Regions from separate parts of the Bacillus sp. 1A genome, predicted to be linked through region 1. Evidence: riboswitches for the same ligand, from Rfam matches in the RefSeq annotation. Region 1 holds a riboswitch; each other region holds the start of a gene.
The links. Region 1 has a riboswitch for S-adenosylmethionine ahead of ACUN0F_RS02130 (ABC transporter permease). Riboswitches for the same ligand answer to the same signal wherever they lie in the genome.
Positions count from the first base shown of each region.

Region 1 (5,386 bases):
GCATTCATAGAACCCGTTTTAGGATTTAATATTCTCTTCCAAGCAAATTCAAAATCTTTTGCTGTTAACGAGGAGCCATCAGACCATTTTAATCCTTTTTTCAAATAGAATGTATACTCTTTTCCATCCGCTCCAGCTTCCTCTTTCTCTACTAAATCCTTTTCAAACTTCCCGTCAGTTGTCTGTCTGTACAAAGTTGCAAATAAGTGCTCAATTACATAATTAGAGTTATTATCCGTTGAAATTGCTGAATCTAGCGTATAAGGATCACTACCAAGATTCGTTACAAAACGGTCTCCTTTACTAGTACTTGCTTTTGAAGTATCTTTCTTGCCACAAGCGACAGAAGTAATTGCTAATACGGTCATAATGACAAATAATAAAAACTTCTTCATCTTACATTCCCCTTTAACCTAAAATTTTTGGTGTTGATGCTAATAATGTTTTTGTATAAGAATGTTGAGGATTACGGAACACTTCATCCGTATTTCCAAATTCAACAAGTTCTCCTTTATATAAGACAGCCACTTTTTCACATAAGTAGTGAACCATCGGTAAATCATGTGCGATAAATAAATATGTATAGCCTTGTTCCTTTTGAATCTTTTGCAACAAGTGCACAATTTGGATTTGAAGTGAAACATCTAATGCAGAAATTGGTTCATCCAGGATTAATACTTCTGGCTCACATAATAACGCCCTTGCAATAGCGATCCGTTGACGTTGTCCTCCGCTAAATTCGTGTGGGTATCGATCAATATATCGCCTATCTAATCCAACACGTTCTAGCGCATCACCTGCCACCTTATCTTTCAATTCTTTATCACCTAAACCGAATGAAATATATCCTTCTGTTACGCTATCGCGTACTTTCCAGCGCGGATTTAATGCAGCTGTTGAATCTTGAAAAATGAATTGTACTTTCTGCAAGAAATCTCGCTTATGAGCTGACTTCAACTTGTGAACAACTTGACCGTTATAATCAATTTGACCAGACGTTGGTTTCTCAATCCCAGCTATGAGCTTACCAAGTGTTGTCTTTCCAGAACCACTTTCTCCAATAATTCCAAGCGTTGTTCCTTTCGGAATAGAAAGTGTTATATCTTTTAGCGCTATGATTTCTTTCTTTTTACTTCCATACGTTTTCGTTACTTGCTTTACAGTAATTAAATCTGTCGTCATGAAGCATTCACCTTCTCTTTTGATTTTGCTTCGTTATGCTCAAGAACATGCTGCCAGCAATGTGAGCTATGCTCCCCAGAATATGTTGTTCTCTCTGGAAAACGATGAATACATTCTTTGATTGCTACCGGGCAACGATTGACAAAAGGACAGCCAAAGCTATTTAGCGTTTCAATTGATGGTGTTGTTCCCTCAATAGCCCTAAGTACCTTTTCGGAATCATCCATATCCGGAATCGCTTGCAATAAACTTTTCGTATATGGGTGCTTAGGTGAACCTATCACTTCTTGTATCGTCCCTTTTTCAACAACACGTCCCCCGTACATCACAACTACTCGATCTGCTACTTCACGTACAAGTGCCAAATCGTGTGTAATTAATAAAATACTCGTATTTTGTTTTTCTTTTCGCTCTTTTAATAACCCCATAATTTGCTTTTGAATCGTTACATCTAATGCAGTTGTAGGCTCATCTGCAATAACGAGCTTTGGATGACAAGCAAACGCAATTGCTAAACAAATACGTTGTCTCATACCTCCGCTTAATTGATGTGGGTACTGTTCAAAACGTTTCTCTGCTTCATGTATCCCTAAATCCGTTAATAAATTAATCGCAATTTCTTTTGCTTCTCTTTTCGACTTTTTCTCATGTTGCAAAATCACCTCTGTAATTTGCCTTCCTACTTTCATCGTCGGATTTAAAGAGGACAGAGGGTCTTGAAAGATAAACGAAATGTCTTTCCCTCGAATTTGATTCCATTCTGATTCTTGTAAATTCGTTAATCCTTGAGATTGGAAAGAGATGCTTCCGTCATCGATGTGAATAGATTCTTGATTTAATCCGACAATAGATTGTGCTGTAACACTTTTTCCTGAACCACTTTCTCCTACAAGTGCAACGATTTCACCTTCGCTAATAGAAAAGGAAACATGCTTCACAATTGCTTGCTTACTATTCTCTTTTTCAACGGCCAATGTTACGTTTTCTAAAGATAAGAGCTGTCCCATGTCTTTTCTCCTTTCGATTCCGTTTGACGATTTTTGGATCAATTGCATCTTGCAAACCATCACCAATTGCATTAAATGCGAACATGATGAGAGCAATCATCAGCGATGGGAAGAAAAGTTGCCACCATTCTCCGCTTAGTAACGTCCCAAGTGCATCGTTCGTCATCGTGCCCCAGCTTGCCGCTGGTGATTGTACCCCAAGTCCGATAAAGCTTAAAAATGATTCTGAGAAAATAGCTGCTGGAATTGTAAATGATAAATTTACGATAATAATACCTGTTAAGTTCGGAATTAAATGCCCATATATAATCTTCATATGCGATGTACCTAATCGCTCTGCTGCAATAACAAATTCTCTTTGCTTTAAAGATAAGACTTGTGCCCTAACGAGACGTGCCATACCAATCCATCCTGTTAATGCAAGGGCAATAATAATTGTAAAAAGCCCTGGTTTCATAGCGATTAATAATAAAATAACAATTAATAAATATGGGATACCGTATAACACTTCAATCCCTCGTACAATCCACTCATCAATTAACGTTCCAAGGCGACTGCGTCCTCTCACATATCCACTAAAGCCCCCGATTAGTACACCTATTCCTATATCAAGAGCCGCTGCCACTAATCCAACTGTTAGTGAAATTTTCCCTCCAGCCCAGGTGCGCGCCCATATGTCCCTTCCTAAATCATCTGTTCCGAACCAATGCTCACTACTAGGTGGTAAGTTTGTTGCTTCTTTTACTTGTTCACTCGCAGTAAATGCCGTTAAACTTTCGCCAACCAGTGAGAAAATAATAATTAGTAATAACGTCACTGCCCCTAAAACTGCTATAGGGTTTGATATAAACTTGCGAAACACTTCCTTCTTTCGACTAATCGTTTGCTGATCTTTATTTATCGTTAATTCTTTTTTCTCCTCATTCGTTAATAACTGTTTATTGATTTCATAAGCTCCCATTTAAATGCCCCCCTCCTTACATAATAGAACGAATACGCGGATCAACAATACGGTGAATAATATCTGTAATGAAAATACAAGAAATTAATAATGCACTATAGAAAATCGTTGTTCCCATAATGACCGGATAATCCCGGTTAAAAATACTATCTACAAAATATTTTCCTAGACCAGGAATGGAAAATATTTTTTCAATAACGAAAGTCCCTGTTAAAAGTCCAGCCATTAACGGTCCAACAAATGTAAGTACTGGAACAATCGCATTTCGAAGAGCATGTCTTATAATGATTTTCTTAATTGGTATGCCTTTCGCTCTCGCTAGCTTAATATAATCACTCTGCAAAACTTCAATCATATTAGAGCGAACAAATCTTGTAATAACCGCGATTGGCCCTAATGCTAATGCGAATGACGGTAATACCGTATGTTCAAATGTGCCCCAAGACGCTACTGGTAAAAGTTCAAATTGTATAGCAAATACTTGTATAAATAGTGGTGCTAAAATAAAACTTGGAATAGAAATACCGAGAATCGCAAGTAAGCTCACACTATAATCAATTACTTTCCCATGATATAGGGCTGCAAATGTACCTGCTGCAATTCCGACTAACAATGAAATAACAAGTGCTTGTAAACCAATAATCGCTGATGGACCAAATCCTGTCGTTATAATTTCTGATACACCTTGACCTGTCGATTGAACAGATTCACCAAAATCAAAATGAACTACGCCATCTAAATAAGCAACATATTGATTCCATAACGGTTCATCAAGGTGATACTTCGCTCTCATGTTTTGTATCACTTCTTCAGGAAAGATTTTCGCATCTGATGAAAACGGATCCCCTGGAATGATATGCATAATCAAAAATGTTACTGTCGTAATGACCCATAGCGTGAACACCATAACCGATAGTTTTTTAATAACATACACTTCAATAACCCCCTAAACAAATGTATTTACTTTGTTTTATTAACGTATTTTTCCCATTACTCCCTTTCCTCTTCTTAAAACACAAAAAGCCTTGATCTTAAAAAATAAGATCAAGGCTTAATAAACGAAGGCCCATCACTTATCTTTCAAGACTTGCTTGCTGGAATTAGCACGGTGTTCCTGTTACAGAACCCGCTGCTGAGGTGTCATAGGGCCAGTCCCTCTACCTCTCTGGATAAGTAAATTGCTATATTATTATTTGGTTCAAATTGTATATTTTGAATTATAATTCTGAAAAAATGAAAAGTCAATCAAATTGGATATATTTAGAAAAATCAGTTTTTACTTCTTTTATCCAAATTACAGTTTTCTCTTATAATAAAAAGAAATAATATTAAAGAAGTGATAAGATAGATCCCTTACTTCTTGCTACTATAGAGTTACCCTTAACAATCGTTATACTTGTACTTGTCATCATCGGCTTCTATAAAGTGAAACTTTAATCAGTGGGGGTTTTGTTCATCCCCCACTGATTATTAGTTGAACCAATCGGGCTTTTACGGGCAGTTGATCCCCTACCTAACTTCTTTGCTTTCACTGAACTTTGAGGTGGGGTCTTACTGCCCGGCAAATAGCGGGATAAACTCTTTATTAAAAAGAAACGTATCACTTCTTTTTATACTCCATTCGATAATATTACCGGACAAACAATCTCTGCATTTCACGAGGAACAGAATGTATTAGTATCCGAGGATCAAGACGGAGATGGTAAGAAGAAAAAATAACCTTGCGCGTACGCAAGGTTATTTTTTCGTTTCTGCTTGAAAACGTTTATAGTATGTTGATGCTGTTGCAAAGTTAATTTCTATATCACGAATCAATGATGAGTCTTCTTCTTTAGCTAACTTCTGTAATTTTTTCATTGCTTGTTCCGATTCATTCAAGAAACCAGCGTATACCTCATGTTCTTGCTCTTTCGACTTTGGAACACGAATTTCTTTACGTATATTATCAATATCTTCTAACATGCTAGTCGTTACCTTTTGTACATCTTCTTTATATGTAACATTCGTTATTTCCTTACCGCCCTTTTCTTTTGCCACTTCAAATAACTGTAGTGCTTTATTAATTTCTTTATTCATTTTCATATCGTATTTTTCATGTACCGCACGGTATTCTTTCATCTCTTCTGTTTGCTCAGTAGATTGCTCTACCTTTTCTTTCGGTTCTTTCGTATCTTTATTTCCATTACATCCTGCTAGAAGGATCATACTTCCCATTACAGCAATACCCAAAACCTTC
Region 1 is NZ_JBQYLZ010000001.1:399,929-405,314, forward strand. It holds gene ACUN0F_RS02110 (peptide ABC transporter substrate-binding protein) at 1-395, opposite strand, end outside; gene ACUN0F_RS02115 (ABC transporter ATP-binding protein) at 409-1,182, opposite strand; gene ACUN0F_RS02120 (ABC transporter ATP-binding protein) at 1,179-2,189, opposite strand; gene ACUN0F_RS02125 (ABC transporter permease) at 2,146-3,150, opposite strand; gene ACUN0F_RS02130 (ABC transporter permease) at 3,167-4,084, opposite strand; SAM riboswitch class I at 4,221-4,326, opposite strand; gene ACUN0F_RS02135 (DUF3951 domain-containing protein) at 4,735-4,869, shown strand; gene ACUN0F_RS02140 (hypothetical protein) at 4,888-5,386, opposite strand, start outside.

Region 2 (5,386 bases), 3.0 Mb from region 1:
ATTATTGGTTACCAATGGTTCATATTGACCATGTGGCTTCGTTTATTTCAAAACTTGTTAACACAGAAGGGTTATCAAGCAATACCTACTATCTTTTAGATTCTAAGCAAGAAAGTCCGTCGATCCGAACTTTCATCAAACTCATGGCACACGAATTGCAGACAACAAAGCCGTTAGGAACTATACCGCTTCCGTTATTGAAAACTGTGCTTAGAATGGGTACTGATAAGATGCTTGGTATTCCTAAAGAATCCATGAGTTTTCTTGTTAAGTCGGAATTCCCTGTTTACAGTAAATTAAAAATAGAACAAAGGAACGGCAGAAATTCATTCGTAGTTCCGTCCACGCTCCCTTTTATCATTAGTGATTTGGATTATCGGTTAAATCATTTAGGCCTGAATCAAAATGAGCAGAAAGATTTTAGTCAACGAAGAAGGGCTAACTTAGTTTCGCTAGAGAAAGATAGGAATGAAACACCTATTATTTTTCTTCATGGGACGTTCAGCAATGCCGATGCCCTTTTGCCCCTCTCACAATTTTTAAGCGGTTTAAATACTTGGTTCGTAGATTTACCTGGATTTGGGCGTACCCCTTATCACCATAATCCTTCTGTGATAGAAGGCTATGTAGAGAGCATTTCCACTATGATCACTGAGTTGAACAGACCCGTTATATTAGTGGGGCATTCATTTGGCGGATTGATTGCGGCTCAAGTGATGGAACGGCTGCCCTCACTGATCAAACAACTCATTTTATTGCAGCCAGTACTGCATCCTATCCAACCTAAATATAGATTTCGACGTATTACAAGTTTCGTTCTAAAATATATGGAGCCCGCCCGTTTGGAAAAAGAGCTACTTCAAACCAATAGCTTCAGAACATCGAGTCAGTTATTGAGTAATTACGCTCATTCTGTGGTCCGTGATTTAAAATCCCCCCGTATACGCAAAACTAACGCTACGGTCATGTCTTGCTTAACTATATCAAAATCCATCCAGTTAAATCCCGAGACATGGGATAAGAGGAAAATTAAGATACTATGGGGAGCTTTGGACAAGGATCATCATGTCCCAAAGCAGTTTGAACACTTGGATATTACACGTATTCAGTACGGTCATCAGTTTCCTGTTGAATCTCCTGAACTAACTGCTCAATGGATTTCTCAAGCTGTAACAGTATAAAGGTTCTTTTGATAGTATTGATGGAGGTGTGATTGTCAACACAAATTCAGACTGCTTTTTTAAGGGCTCGTTTTCTGAACTCAACTGAACTTAAATAACCTAAAGTTCCATGTGCATGATGATGGTTAAACTGGTTCTGTTGCAAAGTTTGAAAAAAGCATAAACAGGTTGGTAAATGCAGAACAATGTTTAGGTAGTAATTGTTGAAGTTCATTGTACGTTGAAAAGGCGGAGTCTCTTTGAAGACTTCGCCTTTGTTTATATAGGGTATGAATGGTTTCATAAGCGTGCAGATTTATTTTTTACTTTCCAAATTCGATAGATGGGATTGCCATATTTATGACTCCATCGCATGATGGTTGTTGTTTTCACTGAAATACCACGTTCTTTCAGGATTTCAGATACATCACGATAACCGAAAGAAAAACGGCAGTAGTAGCCGACAACTACTAAAATAACATCTTACTTGAATTGTTTTCCTTTAAAATATCTCATGTCTGATTCCCCTAAATCCTGTTTTCTAGAGTGTAGCTTCATGTAGAAAATTTTGTAACTTTACGATTCACTTTAGAAAATAAAGCAAGGAGGCTACACAATGCAAAACGCAGTAAAACTAGATGAATTTGACCATGAAATTATGAACTTGTTGTATGAAAATGCGAGAATTTCTGTTTCAGAAATAGGACGGATCATATCCATGACGCAACCTGCTGTAAAAGAGCGTATTAATAAACTTGAAGATCAAGGAGTTATAGCGGCTTGCCGAACAAAATTTGAGCCTTCTAAAATTAATAAAAACATTCAAGCATTCATCATGTTTAAAACAAGCCAATGCTCTGATTTCATCCAATTTTGTAATGCCGCTCCCGAAGTAACTAATTTATATCGAATTAGCGGGGAGTTTAATTATATGATGAAGGTCATGAGCAATTCGATGGATTCTCTCGCTACATTTTTAGACTCCTTAATGCAATTTGGATTATCGTCTCCTTTAATTGTTTTAAAGAGTGAGTTTGAGGAGAAATTGTCGTTCTGATAAGAGGGTACTAAGATAAAGATACCGAGTGTATGTGGAATAATTCTTATATAATATAAAAAGAACCAGCCATAGGCTGATTCTTTTTTCATTCAATTTCCTACTAGAAAATCCAGAGATACGTCTCTTTCTCACCTATCCCTGATTTCTCTGCGCCTCTCTAAACTCCTCCTTCACCTTCTCTAACAACCCTTCTTCCGTAATTAATCGATACGCCGTATTCGCTAGTGCTTTTGCCGATGTAATTAACGCTTTATCTCCAAGTTCTGAACGTGCTGCTTCTCTAAATTCATTCGTATGCGCAATTAAATCGTCTGGTCCAATTTTAATGTACGGATGAATTGTCGGTACGACTTGGCTTACGTTTCCTGCGTCTGTTGAGCCGATCCCTACTCTTTCTTTACGGTTTACATCTTCACCAAGTTGTTCTAGTTCTTCGGCTACGACGTCATTAAATGTTTCTGTTACGAGCAATTCATCGATTTCATTTTGGAATTGATGAATTTTTACTTTTGTACCTGTTGCTAACGCTGCTCCTTGTGCGATATTTTTTACTTTTTTTGTTACTTCTGCACATCTTTTTCGCGTTGCTGCGCGGATGAAAAATCTTGCTGCGGCGTAGTCAGGAATAATGTTAGGTGCTTTTCCGCCCTCTGTAATAACACCATGAATTCTTACATCTGACGGAAGTTGTTGGCGAAGTGCGTTAATACTGTTGTACAGCTGAATCACCGCATCTAATGCGTTAATCCCCTCTTCTGGTGAAGCCGCAGCATGAGCTGTTTTTCCGTAAAAATGAAAATCAAGTGGATCGACTGCTAATGAAGGACTCGTTGTCGCTGTCTTTCCACTCGGATGAATCATAAGTGCCGCATCAATATCTTTAAATAACCCCGCTTTTACATAACTCGCTTTCGCACTACCGTTTGGCCCTCCTTCTTCAGCTGGTGTTCCAAACACGACAACTTCCCCACCAATTTCTTCAAGTGTTTCTGATAATGCGATTGCTGCCACAACGCTAATTGTGCCAATTAAATTGTGACCACACGCATGACCTAGTCCCGGTAAAGCGTCATACTCAGCTAAAAATGCGATGACTGGTCCTTGTTTTCCTGAACTTTTTCGCGCGATAAAACCTGTTTCATGTCCAGCTATATTGTGCTGCAGCTGAAAGCCTGCACTACCTAGTAATAAACTTAACGTTCTTGATGCATAAAACTCTTGGTTACCAATCTCTGGATTCGCATGAATATCGTGACTTGTTTCTATGTACTTTTCCTTATTTCTTTCTATACTCTCTTCAATTGTTTTTCTTTGTGACGTTACTCCTGTCGCTCCCATTTTTCTTCCCCCTTATATTTTCACGTAAAAAAGCCTCTTTCTAAAAGATAGAAAGAGGCTTCTGCATATACAGTCAAAATGAGCTTCTTTCTTATCTTTCAAGTTACCTTGCTGGAATTGGCACAGTATTCATAAAAGAATCCGCTGCCGAGGTATCATAGGGCCAGTCCCTCAACCTCTCGTGATAAGAATTTTCATAAGATTATATTAAATTATATTCATTCTATGTTCATTCCGATTAAAAGTCAAGGAATTCCTATCCGAATTTACCGGATATCTAAAAATCCTTTTAACACACCAATTGTCTCAGGTGCTTGTAATCTTGCACATACGTACGGAAATTCCATACTACCTTCAAATATCATTTGAGATGTGAGCGGTGCTCCCGCCCAAAAGATTTCATCATCGATTACGATAAACGGGAATGCTTTATTTTGTCTTTGTAACTTTACATTTTTTAACGGAACTGGTCCATCACTATACACTGTTATTTGCGCATTTGTACGCATTAACGCTTGCCAGACTCGCTTATCCACTTGCTTTGTACTTGGAAATGAAATAATAATTTTTCGTTTTGCGGCTAAAATATCTTTCAATAACCCTTTCGGCTCTTCAAGATTCATTTCCATAAACCAGCGTAAACGTTTCGAAATTTTCCGCTCCCACAATTGTCTTGATGTCGTACGATCATATACATCTCCGTGACGTTCTATATGAGCTGTTAATTGTGATAACGCTTGTTTTCTCGAAAGGTTTTTACGCATATAATGACAATCTGATAATTGAATGAACTTCCCTCTCGCTCTCGTTACTGCAACGTTGACGAGGCGATGATTTTTATGGTCAAAGAATAACACGCCAGGTCGTTCTTGCGGATAACTATCAACCGTATCAAATATCATCATATCTCTTTCAGAACCTTGGAATTTATGAACCGTCGCCGCTAAAACTGGTATGTTTTGATATTTCGTTCTCTGCAACATTTCTCTAATACACGTTGATAAAAAGCGAGATTGTGCCCTGTAAGGTGTAACAACACCGATCGATTGAACACCATCTAACAGTCCGATTAACATCATTTGCATCGCTACTAAACCAGACATAATGTTAAATCGAGAACCAGAAGCAGCGTCCTTTAACGAAAAGGCTCCCATTAAGCTCGTATCAAATAAAACACTTGCCTCATTTGCGAACGGTTGCAATCGCGCAAGTTCCTTACGCTCTGAAACAGACGGATGGTCGTATACTCTATTTTTATAAATAAATGAGTTTGTAAACTTCGATATATCCGCATGCATACGCCTTTGTTCCTGCAACATAAATAGGTTCGGATGTGCTTCTGATTTATTAACAGAATCAACAATTCCGGCATGATAAAACATATCTTCCCCAAGCCATTTTCGAACGAGTTCATGGTTCGCCATCGCAATTGGAGGTAACTGTAAAAAGTCCCCACAAACGACAATACGTTTTCCAAGTGAAGCAGCTAATGCAATTTGCGGAACATATGCCATACTCACTTCATCTACTACAACTAAATCAAATGTACGCTCATAAATAAGTGAATCAATGGCACATTTCGATAAAGTCGCACCGATTACTTTCGCATTTTCAATGTATTCTTTTTCTACTTCTTTAATTTTCGCTTTTTGCTTTCGAAGATCACTTTCAATCTCTTGTATACGCTTCTTATCAGCAGAAGTCGCTTTATATGATAAAATCTTTTCACGAAGATCTTGTCGTGTTTCCTCTAAATAGAGTCTTTCTTCTCCCCATGATCCGTTCGTCGTTTCAACTAACTTCGACGTAAGTAATGTTTCATGATTTC
Region 2 is NZ_JBQYLZ010000001.1:3,383,978-3,389,363, reverse strand. It holds gene ACUN0F_RS17290 (alpha/beta fold hydrolase) at 1-1,181, shown strand, start outside; partial or broken gene ACUN0F_RS17285 (IS6 family transposase) at 1,470-1,637, opposite strand; gene ACUN0F_RS17280 (Lrp/AsnC family transcriptional regulator) at 1,777-2,217, shown strand; gene ACUN0F_RS17275 (M20 family metallopeptidase) at 2,353-3,558, opposite strand; SAM riboswitch class I at 3,647-3,749, opposite strand; gene ACUN0F_RS17270 (AAA domain-containing protein) at 3,825-5,386, opposite strand, start outside.
Region 2: it holds a riboswitch for S-adenosylmethionine, as region 1 does, so the genes downstream of both, ACUN0F_RS17275 (M20 family metallopeptidase) here and ACUN0F_RS02130 (ABC transporter permease) in region 1, are expected to answer to the same signal.

Region 3 (5,386 bases), 5.8 Mb from region 1:
GGATCAAAGTGCTTATCACTCATTTGCTGAAGCTGTTCTGGAAAATGAGAGTTTTTCGAATAGAAAATCGGTGATCGAATCCATTCGAGTAAAGCTGGGTTTGACTTTGCGAATAACTGTAATGCCTTTTTAATATCCCATCCGCTTATATCTAAATCATCACTAATCGGATACTCAATTACATCTCGTTTATCATGAATTGATAAATACCACTCTACCGGATGCATATAAACAAATCTAACATCATAATCACTATCTTTCGATGGAAATCCCCAAGCACGACTCCCTGATTCCACTGCAAATAAAATTTTCACATCATTCTCTTGTTCAATTCTTGCTAACTCCACTCTAATTTTCTCTCTCATTTCATACCCTCTCCATTTTTTGATTATTTCCTTGGAAATTCGACAAATATACTGCTAATTTTACTACATACTAAAATAGCTGTCAGAAAATTCCCGACAGCCTACTAAAATCCTTTATTTTTTACTTGTTCTTTTCTGTTACACTAACCGCAATTCGTTCAAACTCTTTTTGAATCTCCTCTTTATATGCATCTACTTTTGAAAAATCCATAGCAGCAATATATATTCGTTCTAATTTATCACGAACTGATTTCGCTTTCGCTAAGAAAGACATCGCCTCATTCATTTTCGCTTTATATTGAATCGACACGTCACGAATTTCTGTCGCATACTTCTCATCTGTCCCTGGTGTCACAATCAAGGCATACATATCTATAATTTCATCACCTTCGCGGCTCGGAAAATATTCATGTGGTGCGGTGCTATCAAAAATTGCAAACCCTAATTCTCTTACGATAACCATATCAAGACTATTGGGATCAAATCCACAATGATATACTTCAACTTCAAATCCTTTTTCTTCTGCTGCCTTAGCTAATTTTTTAAGCATTGTTGATTTCCCAGAGCCTGGGCGTCCTTTTATAAAATAACGATGTGGTAATTCCTCTGTTAAATTAGGAACAAAATCAACTGCTCCTTTCGGTGTAGCTGCCCCTAAAAACCGATGTTTCACAAGCGATTGTTTCCCGCCTTTATCTGTAAATAACTTCTGAATCAGCTGATCGGTTAGTTCATTTGCTTTATTAAAATCAATATTATTAATATATATTTTCTCCCACTCATCATGTATAACTAGTGCCTCGTTAAAACAAGCGTAAGCAGTTTGAAAAGCCTTGCTTGCTTCTGAAACAAATCGTTCAATTTCCACCTTCTGCTTTCTTAATTTATTTGAGTCCCAAGCAACCCCTAAATTAATATACTCTTCGACAACTCCTGGCATTTTCGGCTCAATAACATGCGGTGATGTTCCATCAACAATTCCTACTTTTAACTTCGGGATAATTACACCATCAACCGATTTATTATCAGAAGAACAGTGTAAAAATTCAATATCATATCCTTTTTCAACCCACTCACGACCTATTGCTTTGATTAAAGAAGATTTCCCGGTTCCAGGACCACCCTTTAAAATAAATAACCTGTTTAGCCCTTTTAAATTCTCGTCGTATAAATTATGAAATCCTCTAGCTGTATTTCCACCAGCGTAATAATTCAATACATTCCCTGTCACTGCACTCACTCCTTCGCAGCATTCTATTTACATAAGCTACAATATGCGAGCAACTTTATTTGGGTGAATACCTATTTTGTATTGCACGAAAAAAGGAAATGAATTACAATTTAAAAGTAGTGAATATTCAGAAATAAAAACTTAATATGTCTTTATCAAGAGAGGCAGAGGGACCGGCCCTTTGACGCCCAGCAACCTCAGTTTATACAAACTGAATAGGTGCTAATTCCTGCAAAATGCATTGCATTTTGAAAGATAAAACGTAACTATTGTGTGCAAAACTCATCTTTCTTGATTATGAAAGGTGAGTTTTTTTATTTCAAAACATATATTGGAGGTATTAAAAATGAAAGTAATTGACCTATCACAAACATTTGAAAACAATATGTCCCAATTCCCTGGAACACCAAAAATCAATTTAGGAGCCATTACAAGCGTTGAAGAGACAGGCTATCAAGTTACAGATTTTCATTCTGTCGTTCATGTTGGCACGCATTGTGATGCTCCTGCTCATTTCAGGCGCAACGACTATTGATCAATTACCCCTAGATCAATTTGTAGGCGAAGCTGTTCTTATTGATGTAACTCATGTACAAGAACGAAAACTACCTAAAGAAGTATTACACAACGCTGACATAAAAGAAGGTGATATTGTCATTTTCCATTCCAATCTATCTACGAAATGGAATACAGAAGCATATGAGAAAGAAGCTTTTTATCTTTCTGAAGAATTAGCTGAAGAACTAGTTCAATTAAAAGTAAAATCTGTCGGTTTAGATTTCATCTCTCCTGATGAGGTAACGACAGAAACATCGCCAATTCATCACATACTACTTGGGAATAATATTTATTTAATCGAAAACTTAACCAACTTAGATGCAATTAACACGAAACGTTTCTTTTTCTCAGCGGCACCTTTAAAAATTAAAGATAGCGACGGTGCTTTCGCAAGGGCATTCGCTGTAATTTTTTAAACAAACTATAAAAAAAAGCAAAGATCATCATTGACCTTTGCTTCTATTTTTTTTATTTAAACTAAGAAAGAATTGCTCAACACGAGGACGTAACCAAGCTAAATAATCTTTCTCTTTCTTCTTTGTACAAGCTATTTCTTCGCCATCTACCATTCCGACAAGCTCTAGCTCTAACAGTTGCCTCGTAAATGCTAACATATTTATTTCTTCGTCTGGATACTCTTCTTTTAATTTCTCCTCAATTTCCCCCAATAAAAAACCGTCACGCATCATTGCCAATGCATCAATCCAAAGTGGCGGCATTTCATATTTTTCTCCTGTAATTGTATCTTTTACAATATAATTCTTTTGCTCTTTTCGAAATTGAATCGTGTGTAAACATACAGTCGAATTTAATGTTAATTCCATCATACCACCTCTTTCATAATATCTGCATAGAAAAAAGGATGCGCGTGCACCCCTTCTTTCTCTAACACTACCGAACCGTTACATGAATAACAAATCTCATGTCGATATTTTCCTCCATTATAAACGAAGTATTTTATAAAAAAAACCCTTCTTGAAACATTTTATAAAATGTTTATATTTACACAACAAGAACACTTTTCTGAAAAATATTTTTCTCTAGCACATTATGCTGTCGTTAAAAAAATCTCTACTTTCGTTCCAATTCCTACGCTACTTTGAATTGCGATACTTCCTTGATGCTCCTCAATGATTTTATATGTAATCATTAACCCCAGTCCCGTACCATTCTCCTTTGTTTTGTAAAAAGCTTTATCGATTTTCCCTAACAAATCCGTTAATTTTTTTAAATACTTTTAAAGCTTCTCTTTCCTCATATATCAAGCTTTTAAATTTGTTCATATAAATACTCCTCATACTCAATACAAAAGCTCTACATATTATCTCCTTAAATTATAAGTATGAAATTGCTTTCAGGGTAAGATGTAACCTTATCATACGAAAAGGAAGGAGATTTCCCCTTCCTTTTCGTCACAACTTATATCCATCTTACCCGATCATGTAGCAATCCATCCGTAAAGTCATTTCCGCCCACTACAAAATCCTTCATATATAAATTCAAATATTCTCCGTACTTACTCTCTGTATTTAATAATAATTCCTCTACATAATAGGCACCTTGTTTAAAGTTATCGAACAGTAAACTACACAAGCCAGCATAAATTCCGCATCCTACTTGGAAGTAAGTCGCATTCGTTTTATATTTATGAAAAACTTGACTGCTATTCATCACGTTATACATATATGTCTCACTATTTTCATAAACGAGTAATACACCTACTAGATCCTCGCCCGCAATCTCTTCTTCGGCTGGATTAAATACTTTACGATTCCAACTCCATAAATCTTCTACTTGATCTAAGTTCTGTCTAATTACATTAGTCGTATACTCATTAATTCGGTAAAGAAAACCCACTTCCATATTGAAGTTTTTTCCTAAAATTAAAACTTCCTCATGTGGCATTAAACAGCCATAAAACTCTTTCTCTCCTAACTTTACTTTATACTCTGAAGCATATACATCTTCATAAAAATAAAGGGGACGATGATGACTCATATACATCGGATAACTCCATATCGCTTCATCTAGAAATCGCTCTACTGCCCATGAAGCATAAAGTGTATGAGGCTTTATCAGTGCTGTATCATTCAAAAATGACGTATCATGTTCTACTATATAGCATGCTCTTGGCTTCTCCTGTGGACGTTCCTTCATAAGTTCAACGACCATCCATTGAACAACACCTGGATTCATACCTGAGCCTATAATTGCTTTTGTATTTGTAAATTTCTCTTTCTCCTTCTCAAACCTCGTATATCTTTCCGTAAGCTGAAAGCCGATTAAACTATCGTCCTGATCTACTGCCTCATTTTCCAAAGCTGAATTAATATAAAAAATTCCAAGTTCATTACAACAGCTTAAGACTCTGATCGTATCTGCACCCGAAACATCAATAACAACACCCGTACTTTTTTCTTTCAAATGTTGTTTGAATTTCACTACATCTTGAAGGTCGATTTCATATAAAAACAATTGATCTTTCAAATTTGGAAACAACTCACCATAATAAGCCCTATCTTTTTGTTTTATATCAACCAAATGAAATGTAACATTCTTTATCGCTTCATAAATCGGGTCTTTTTCATTTGCTATCGCTTGATTTAAAATTGCTAAAACTGCTTTTGCTGCTCCACCAGCACTACCAAGTAATGTAATCGATAACGAATTTGGAAACTGCTCCACAAACAAAACTCCTTTAATATATTAGTTGAGCAGTTCTCCCACAAAAAAATAAATTGAATATATAAAAAATGGCTCGTACATATTTTTTATAATTTTGCACAAGATTTCCTCTTCAAAGGTCACACTAACACATTTATATTCAATTCATTTTCCCTCTCATATTCAAATCGAGCTAAACAAATAGGCTCGACCTTTTCTTCTGCATATAAAAGAAAAAGCCAGCCCTTTCAACTAGATTACGGACAATGGACAGATTTCACATGTTGAATATTCACATACATTTTTGCATCACGTGCTTTTAATATTTCAATATGCCCTTCATCAATCTTTGCCATCTTTCCGATCTTATTAGATTCCTCACCTAAATCGAACACCATGATTTTGCCGGACATTTTAATAAGCTGTTCTTCAAATGTTCTAGCTAACGTAATATTTAATGGATTCACGGGGAGTTCATTTTTATTGAGGGCGTACGGGACTTGATTTTCTTTATACGGAATTAACCATTTCAAATGCTTTAAAGATATATATACTGTTTTATAAACTG
Region 3 is NZ_JBQYLZ010000001.1:6,181,492-6,186,877, forward strand. It holds gene ACUN0F_RS31615 (nucleotidyltransferase domain-containing protein) at 1-365, opposite strand, end outside; gene ACUN0F_RS31620 (PRK06851 family protein) at 487-1,596, opposite strand; SAM riboswitch class I at 1,746-1,858, shown strand; partial or broken gene ACUN0F_RS31625 (cyclase family protein) at 1,943-2,570, shown strand; gene ACUN0F_RS31630 (hypothetical protein) at 2,598-2,978, opposite strand; partial or broken gene ACUN0F_RS31635 (ATP-binding protein) at 3,203-3,364, opposite strand; gene ACUN0F_RS31640 (S-adenosylmethionine decarboxylase related protein) at 3,574-4,839, opposite strand; gene ACUN0F_RS31645 (DUF2642 domain-containing protein) at 5,076-5,386, opposite strand, start outside.
Region 3: it holds a riboswitch for S-adenosylmethionine, as region 1 does, so the genes downstream of both, ACUN0F_RS31625 (cyclase family protein) here and ACUN0F_RS02130 (ABC transporter permease) in region 1, are expected to answer to the same signal.